2 linked regions of the Metallumcola ferriviriculae genome follow. The protein of the gene in region 1 interacts with the protein of each later gene in a pairwise test. Links are inferred from orthologs where the notes say so. Each region holds a gene or a part of one and is shown in the gene's direction. Other genes may lie near its edges.

Evidence for each region.
Region 2: the proteins of tsaE (region 1) and rlmB interact in binary tests that used the Escherichia coli proteins (3 or more experiments, as listed by UniProt). The link is inferred for Metallumcola ferriviriculae from one-to-one orthologs.

What each region holds. Positions count from the first base shown.
Region 1 is NZ_CP121694.1:3,488,282-3,492,756, reverse strand. What follows is about bases 243-3,237. They hold tsaE (tRNA (adenosine(37)-N6)-threonylcarbamoyltransferase complex ATPase subunit type 1 TsaE), read left to right. Parts: upstream 243-1,508; coding sequence 1,509-1,967; downstream 1,968-3,237. Other genes in these bases: tsaD (tRNA (adenosine(37)-N6)-threonylcarbamoyltransferase complex transferase subunit TsaD), read left to right, coding at 3,155-3,237; rimI (ribosomal protein S18-alanine N-acetyltransferase), read left to right, coding at 2,673-3,158; tsaB (tRNA (adenosine(37)-N6)-threonylcarbamoyltransferase complex dimerization subunit type 1 TsaB), read left to right, coding at 1,964-2,668; MFMK1_RS17255 (response regulator), read left to right, coding at 743-1,126; MFMK1_RS17260 (gamma-glutamyl-gamma-aminobutyrate hydrolase family protein), read left to right, coding at 243-628. Also shown: more of MFMK1_RS17260, read left to right, coding at 1-242; more of tsaD, read left to right, coding at 3,238-4,174. UniProt on the Escherichia coli protein: Required for the formation of a threonylcarbamoyl group on adenosine at position 37 (t(6)A37) in tRNAs that read codons beginning with adenine.
Region 2 is NZ_CP121694.1:133,892-137,533, reverse strand. What follows is about bases 1-2,902. They hold rlmB (23S rRNA (guanosine(2251)-2'-O)-methyltransferase RlmB), read left to right. Parts: upstream 1-1,036; coding sequence 1,037-1,768; downstream 1,769-2,902. Other genes in these bases: sigH (RNA polymerase sporulation sigma factor SigH), read left to right, coding at 2,456-2,902; MFMK1_RS00730 (NYN domain-containing protein), read left to right, coding at 1,777-2,286; thyX (FAD-dependent thymidylate synthase), read left to right, coding at 347-1,024; MFMK1_RS00745 (Mini-ribonuclease 3), read left to right, coding at 1-343. Outside these bases: more of sigH, read left to right, coding at 2,903-3,103. UniProt on the Escherichia coli protein: Specifically methylates the ribose of guanosine 2251 in 23S rRNA.

The sequences.
Region 1 (4,475 bases):
TGTCTTGGCTGTGGAGCATGCAGGTGGGACGCCGCTGCTCCTGCCATCAGCGGGAAAGTCGGTTAATTCCTTTGTCCATTTGCTTGACGGTTTACTACTCTCCGGCGGAGTTGATGTAGACCCTGTCTTTTTCGGCGAAGAGCCGCTGCCCGGAATGGGTGAAATGACGCCCCGACGTGATAGTTTTGAGATAAGCTTGACGAAGGAATTCTTACTGCTCGATAAGCCGCTATTAGCTGTGTGCCGGGGAATACAGGTGTTAAACATTGCAGCCGGCGGCAACATATTTCAAGACATATACAGTCAATATAGTGATGCGATCCAGCATAGTCAGCGCGCAGCACGTCATTTCCCCAGTCATGCTGTAACGATTAGTCCTGATACTATCCTAAAGGATATAATCCTCGCAGACAAAATAAGGGTAAACAGCTTTCATCATCAAGCGGTGAGGAAGATTGCGCCCCAATTTACCATTTGTGCCCAGGCGGGTGACGGCATTGTTGAGGCCATTGAATCTGAAAAAAACACCTTCGTTGTAGGAGTTCAATGGCATCCTGAATGTATGTGGCAAAATGACGAAAACTCCCGGAGGTTGTTTGCGGCTTTTGTTGAAGCGTGCTATAAATGAAACAATTTCAATATTACACAATTAATTTAGGGTTAAACTAAGAAATTTTGTAAATTATGGCAGGTTTTTGTTCCGCTCTGTAGAATTAGGTGTTGTAGGATGGGAGGCAAACTTATGAGTAAAGCGGTAGCTTTGGTGGTTGACGACCAGGTAGGGGTACGTACCCTGCTGAGTCTGCTGTGTCAGGAAGAGGGAATGGACGTGCGCACTGCAGGAAACGGTCTCGAAGCAATTAATCAAATAAAAGAACAGCTTCCTTTGGTTGTAGTGATGGATATCCGTATGCCGATCATGGATGGAGTACAGGCATTAGAATGGATTAACGAAAAACACCCACAAATACCCGTAATTTTAATGACTGCCTATTCGGCGCAAGATAAACTGGACAAAGCTGAAGCAATAGGTGCCACAGACATCTGGTTTAAACCTTTTGATATTGACGTTGTCCGCCAAAAATTACGAGAATTCATCCATATCAGAAAGCAATCTCTTGCCTAGTTTAGACAAGATAGGTAAATCTTTTGTTAAAATCGGATAAATATTAAAGCGATAGCTAACTTCAGCTATTGTTTTTTGTTTGATAGTATTAGCTTAGTGGCACCAACAAGGGGAATTGGGAGGGTGCAATCCTGCAATGGTACATTGCAGGATTTTCCCAGGTTATACAGAAAAACTATTTAGCTGGGGATAATGCCCCATTCCAGCCGGCGGCATTATTAAGGGATGAGGCAAATGGCGTGCGGGAAGCTCGTAAACAAATTAGGGATAGGTAAAAGTTGTTGTCTTAGCGGCACTGGATACCTTTTGATTGTTCAGCTGGGTTTCAGGTTATAATACTAGATAATTTCTTTTAAGTATTGGAGTAATGGAGGATTAGCGGATGTACTTATTTCTAGCCAAGGAAGAAGATACTCTAAAATTAGGAAATAGTATTGGTGAATTGATTGGGCCTGGTAACGTATTGGTACTCAGTGGGGATTTAGGAGCTGGTAAGACCACACTTACAAAAGGCATTGCAGCGGCTTTAGGGGTTGGGGAACCGGTAACCAGCCCCACTTTTTCTTTATTGAATATATATAATGGCAGGTATGATATAGCCCACATCGATGCTTATCGTCTCAACAATGCCCAGGAGGGTTTTGATGCAGGCTTGGAGGAATATCTTCCGGGAGACTGTGTGACAGTGGTGGAGTGGCCGGATAACATTGCCGGATTACTGCCCCAAGAACGCTTGGCGATTAAGATAAGCCGCGTGGAAGATGGCCGGGCTGTGGAAATAATTCCATACGGCTCAGCGTATACTAAATTGCTAAAGGAATTGGAGGAGAATTGGACGTGATTCTTGCTTTAGAAACAGCTACCGCAGTAGCCAGTGTCGCGGTTATTGATAAAGGCAAGCTGATAGGAGAGTTTTTTACCAATACTTCAAAGAACCACTCTCAATCATTAATGCCGTTGGTAGATAGTTTATTACGGTTTGTCGCCAAGGACATTGAAGAAGTAGCAGCATTTGCCTTGGCCATCGGACCGGGTTCTTTTACCGGTTTACGTATAGGATTGGCTACGGTGAAAGGGATGTGTATAGCACTAAACAAGCCTGCTATCGGGGTGTCTACTCTTGATGGCTTGGCCATGAATGTTTCGGGAGCACAGGGTCTAATATGTCCATTGTTGGATGCTCGTAAAAGTGAGGTCTATACCGCTGTTTACAATACCCAGGATAATGAACTGTGTCGTTTGACGGACTATATGGCCGTGGCACCAAGTGAACTAATGGAGCAGCTTGCTAAATATGATCAACCGGTTACCATTTTGGGCGATGCAGTGGATGCCTATCCTGAAGTATTTAAAGAACCTTTTTTAAGGAAGGCGGCCCAGGGAAACCGCTGGCCCCGTGCGGCCCAGGTTGCTCAATTGGCTTGGCAGCGGTTACAACGCGGTGAGGTGGACGATATTTATAATCTAGCACCATTCTATATTCGCCGCTCCGAAGCAGAGGTGAGTTGGGAGTCTAAACATGGCACTGGCAAGGAGGTCTAGACTAGTGAAGGAACCCGCTTTTGCACCCATGGAGCTCAGGCATTTGCCTCAGGTTCTGGAAATAGAAAAGCATTCTTTTCCTACTCCGTGGTCAAAAAGAGCTTTTGAGGGGGAAATCCGCCATAATAGATTCGCCCATTATTATGTCTGCCTGCTTGAAAAAAAGGTGGCTGGTTACGCCGGTATGTGGTTGATTTTAGATGAGGCGCATATTACTAACATAGCGGTAGCTCGGGAATTTCGCGGTTTGGACTTTGGCAAACGAATGTTATTGTTTCTAATGCAGCAGACACTTCTGCACGGAGCAGATAAGATGACATTAGAGGTGCGTCCATCCAACCTTACTGCCCGGGAGTTGTATAAAGGGATGGGTTTTGCCGAAGCAGGAGTCAGAAAAGGCTATTATACTGACAATAACGAAGATGCCATAATTATGTGGAAACATTTATTGATGGATATTGAAGGCATCGATGACGAGGTGAAAGGATGAGTGGTGAAAAGGTACTGGGCATAGAAACAAGCTGTGATGAAACTTCGGTAGCAGTGGTTGCGGGGGGGGAAGAAATCCTCGCTAATATTATTTCATCACAGATTAAAACCCACAAGCGATATGGCGGTGTCGTGCCGGAAATTGCTTCGCGTAAGCATGTAGAAAATATAGCTGTTGTTGTGGAGCAAGCGTTGACAGAAGCGGCTTTATCATGGGAAGATATTAATGCTGTGGCTGTTACTCAGGGCCCGGGTTTGGTGGGCGCCCTGCTGGTAGGAGTGTCTACAGCCAAGGCAATAGCATATAGTCTCAAAAAACCCTTGCTGGGGATCCATCACTTAATGGGTCATATTTATGCAGTGTTCTTAGAAAATAAGGGGATAAAGTTACCCTTGCTCTGTCTTGTGGTTTCCGGGGGACATACCAGCTTATTAGTTCTTGAAGGGTACGGAAGGATGCGGCTTTTAGGTCAGACGAGAGATGATGCGGCAGGTGAAGCCTTTGATAAGGTTGCCAGGGCTCTTGGGTTATCCTATCCCGGGGGACCGGAAATAGAAAGAATAGCGAGAGAGGGTAACGCCGGTGCTATTCAATTTCCACGCGCATGGCTGGAAGGCGGTAGTTTAGATTTTAGTTTCAGCGGACTTAAGTCTGCTGTGCTTAATTATATTAACCGGGCTGGGCAAAAAGGCGAAGAAGTGATTCAAGAGGACGTGGCAGCATCTTTCCAACAGGCGGTGATTGATGTGCTGGTGGGAAAAGCATTTGCTGCTTTAAAGGATACCGGACTTAACCAATTGGCAGTTGTCGGCGGGGTGGCTGCAAACGGTAGTTTGACCAGCGCCCTAAGAAAAAGAGCTGTAGTAGAGGGCGCCGAAATATTTAATCCCTCCCCAATACTTTGCACTGATAATGGAGCCATGATTGCATGTGCCGGTTATCATGCCCTTAAAGGTGGGCAGGACGCGGGACTGGATCTAAATGCAGTACCCAACTTACCTTTAAACTACCTGTAGTTTTTTTGTGCAAAAAGAAAACGTAGCATTGACTTAATAAAATAAACTTTGGGAGCAATTTTATAGTTATCAAAAAACGACGGGTGCTGCCGGACAGAAAATTTTTTAATTGAGCTTGTGCGCTTGTGAAAAAGAACATCTGTTTTTGTGGACTAACAGCCTGTGGATAATGTGGATAACCCTGTTAATAACTTATAAAATCGGGGTTTGTCTATGTGGAAAATAATCAGCGTCCAAGCTTGCTAATAAAATGTGGAAAATGTGGAAAAATCACTTAAAGCATTGCAGTAATAAGGTTTAC
Region 2 (3,642 bases), 3.4 Mb from region 1 along the record:
CGTTTATGAAATATATGTCCGGCGTAAAATAGTTCTGCAAAAACCTGCACGTATAAATGCCCTGCACAAACGAGTAGTGGGTCTGGTAAATGCATCTGCCCAGGCAGAACTGTTTCATTTTTTAGTAGACCGTCTTACGCCGGATGAGAGAGCCGTTGCCCGAAGAGGCAGAAATGTGAAAACAGGTAGTGTTCCCAAGTATACCGATGTTGCCACATACCGCCACAGTACGGGTTTAGAGTGTCTGATTGGTTTTCTTCATCTTTGCGGCGAGGAGAAGCGGGTGGAGGAGTTGTTATCATTTTTAGAAGAGCTGGATACAAACAGGAAGAATGGGGGCTAGAATATGAAAGTATCGCTATTAAGCTACACCGACCAACCCGAAAAGAAGGTAGCTGCTGCAGCTAGATTATGCTACTCTCCAATAGGGGCTGATAAATTATTAGAAGATATGGATGATGGGCGAACCCAGGAGTTTTTGAGCAAATTGATATCCATGGGCCATTTATCCCCTCTGGAGCACATTTCATTTACTTTTGCCATCGAAGGTGTAAGCAGGGTACTCAGTCATCAAATGGTCAGACATCGTATTGCCTCATATTCTCAGAAGTCCCAACGCTATGTTAGTGAGCAAGATTTTCAATACATAGTTCCCCCTGCGATTAAAGAAAATGAACAGGCGCTGGTATTATATCGTGAACAAATGAGTGTTATTGCTGATGCTTATGCGGAGTTAGCGAAAATTGTTGCAAAAGAAGACGCGAGGTATATTCTGCCGTCTGCTTGTGAAACTAAATTTGTAGCCACTTTTAATGCGCGCAGTCTGCTTAATTTCTTTCAACACCGCTGTTGCCGCAGAGCGCAGTGGGAAATACGGCAATTGGCAGACGAAATGTTGAGTCAAGTCCGTCAGGTTGCCCCGGTAATTTTTCAAAAGGCAGGGGCCGCATGTGTCTCTCAGGGAGTTTGCTATGAAGGTGCTATGTCCTGCGGCAGGATAAAAAATGTAGTTACACGAGGTTAGGTGGGATGTATCTTGGATCAAATCGAAGGACGCAATCCGGTGGTAGAAGCATTAAAGGCCAACCGGGAAATGGAAAAGCTTTGCATTGCTAAAGGGAGTAAAGGGCAGGTCATATCAGAAATAGCTGAATTGTGCGCCCGGGCGAGTATTCCCGTTAAATGGCTGGATAAAAAGGAAATTCAGCAATTAGCGGTTACCGGGGGTCATCAAGGTATCATTGCTTTTGCCAAACCCGTAGCATATGCAGCTATTGAGGAGGTAATGGGGTCAATTAATGCTGAGGAAGACCCCATTTTTTTGTTATTGGACCACCTGCAGGATCCACAAAATTTTGGCGCGATTTTACGTACGGCAGAGGCCGCGGGAGTTAAGGCGTTAATTATTCCCAATCGCCGTGCCGTGGGCATGACACCCGCGGTATTAAAGGTAGCTGCTGGTGCTGTTGAGCACGTTCCGGTGGTTGCTGTAACCAATTTAGCCCGTACTATAGACCAGCTTAAAGACCAAGGATTCTGGGTGATGGGTGCACAAGCGGGTGCGGCACAGAGTATCTATCAGACAGACATGCGCATGCCGTTGGTGCTGGCAATAGGCAGCGAAGGTAAGGGACTCAGTCGTTTGGTTAAGGAAAAGTGTGATTTTTTGGTGAGTATCCCACTGATGGGTAAGTTAAATTCTTTAAACGCTGCCAGCGCGGCTGCAGTGGTAATTTTTGAGGCATTACGCCAGCGATTGGACGGATAGGTGATGTAATGGAAGACATTTTAATCGTAGATGGCTACAATGTTATCAGCGCCTGGCCGGAATTAATTGCGCTCAAGAATACCAGTTATGCCCACGCCAGGGACAAATTGCTGCAAATACTCAGTGACTATCGGGGATTTACCGGTATAGAAATTGTGGTGGTTTTTGACGCGCACTTGGTAAAGGGTGGTATCCAACGCGGGGAAACACTGGCGGGAATCCAAGTTATTTTCAGTGGTGAAGGGGAAACTGCTGATATGATTATTGAAAAACTGGTTGATCAATTACCCGGGGAAATGGCTATTGCGGTGGCAACATCGGATTGGGCGGAACAAAGGCTGGTTATGCAGCGTGGGGCAATGCGGTTATCTGCTCGTGACTTACTGCGGAAAGTAACTCATGCAAAACAGAACAGCCAAAAGTATTTCATTAATAAAAAAAACGATAAAGCTGCGTTGGACTTGAGATTAGCTGAAAATGTGAGGAAAACACTGGAAAAATGGCGGCGAGGCAAATAGGGATGAGGATATTCCAGATTTGGCGCAGCCTGTAAACTTAGCTTGATTTAGAGGGATATTTTATGTATAATTACTTATGTGCTGGACAACCTAGCATTTTTGTTATGCTCCATTTGATTAAAAAGGCATTTTATATGCCTTCTGAAAATTAAAAAATGGAGGCGATGTCATGAGCATTAACGCCCCGAAAGAAACGTACCAAACTTATGAAGTAATGGTTGACGAAGACATTGTAACCTTAGCTAAGGACGGGGATGATGTAGCTCAAGAATACCTAATCAATAAGTACAAGAATTTTGTCCGCGCAAAGGCAAGGTCTTACTTTCTTATCGGCGCGGACCGGGAAGACATTATCCAGGAAGGCATGATTGGCTTATATAAAGCTATACGTGATTTCCGCTGTGATAAGTTATCTTCCTTCAGAGCTTTTGCTGAACTTTGTATTACCCGGCAGATTATTACTGCCATCAAAACAGCTACACGCCAAAAGCATATTCCGCTTAATTCCTATGTATCCCTAAATAAACCCATCTATGATGAAGATTCTGACCGCACCTTGCTGGATGTGATTTCGGGCTCTAAAATTACGGATCCTGAAGAATTGATAGTCAGCCGTGAAGAGTTTGATGACATCGAAGAAAAGATGGGAGAAATTTTAAGTTCATTGGAATGGAAAGTTCTTATGGCATATTTGGAAGGCAAGTCTTATCAGGAAATTGCCATGGAATTAAAAAGACATGTCAAGTCCATTGATAATGCCTTGCAACGGGTTAAACGCAAGTTAGAAAGATATCTGGAAAAGCGAGATAGCAATTAATAAGGGCCTGTTCGGGATGTTTTTTTAAACTACCATAATTTTTCAGCAGTAATATGTTGACGGCCTATTTTTAAAATGCTATAATACTCCTTGTCGCCGTCGAGCCGACGTAGCTCAATTGGTAGAGCAGCTGACTTGTAATCAGCAGGTTGCGGGTTCGAGTCCCATCGTCGGCTCCACACTTTAATACACATGGAGAGGTTCCCGAGTTGGCCAAAGGGGGCAGACTGTAAATCTGCTGGCTCAGCCTTCACTGGTTCGAATCCAGTCCTCTCCACCAAAATTGAATGATACCGAGAGGTGGACAGATTCCACCTCTCACTTATCCTAATGCGGGGTGGAGCAGTTGGCAGCTCGTCGGGCTCATAACCCGGAGGTCATAGGTTCGAATCCTATCCCCGCAACCATTTTTTTAGGCCCATATAGCTCAGGAGGTAGAGCGTCGCCTTGGTAAGGCGGAGGTCTCCGGTTCAACCCCGGATATGGGCTCCAGAAAAAACATTAGTATTCCAGGCCTTGCGGGGTTTGGAATTTTTTCG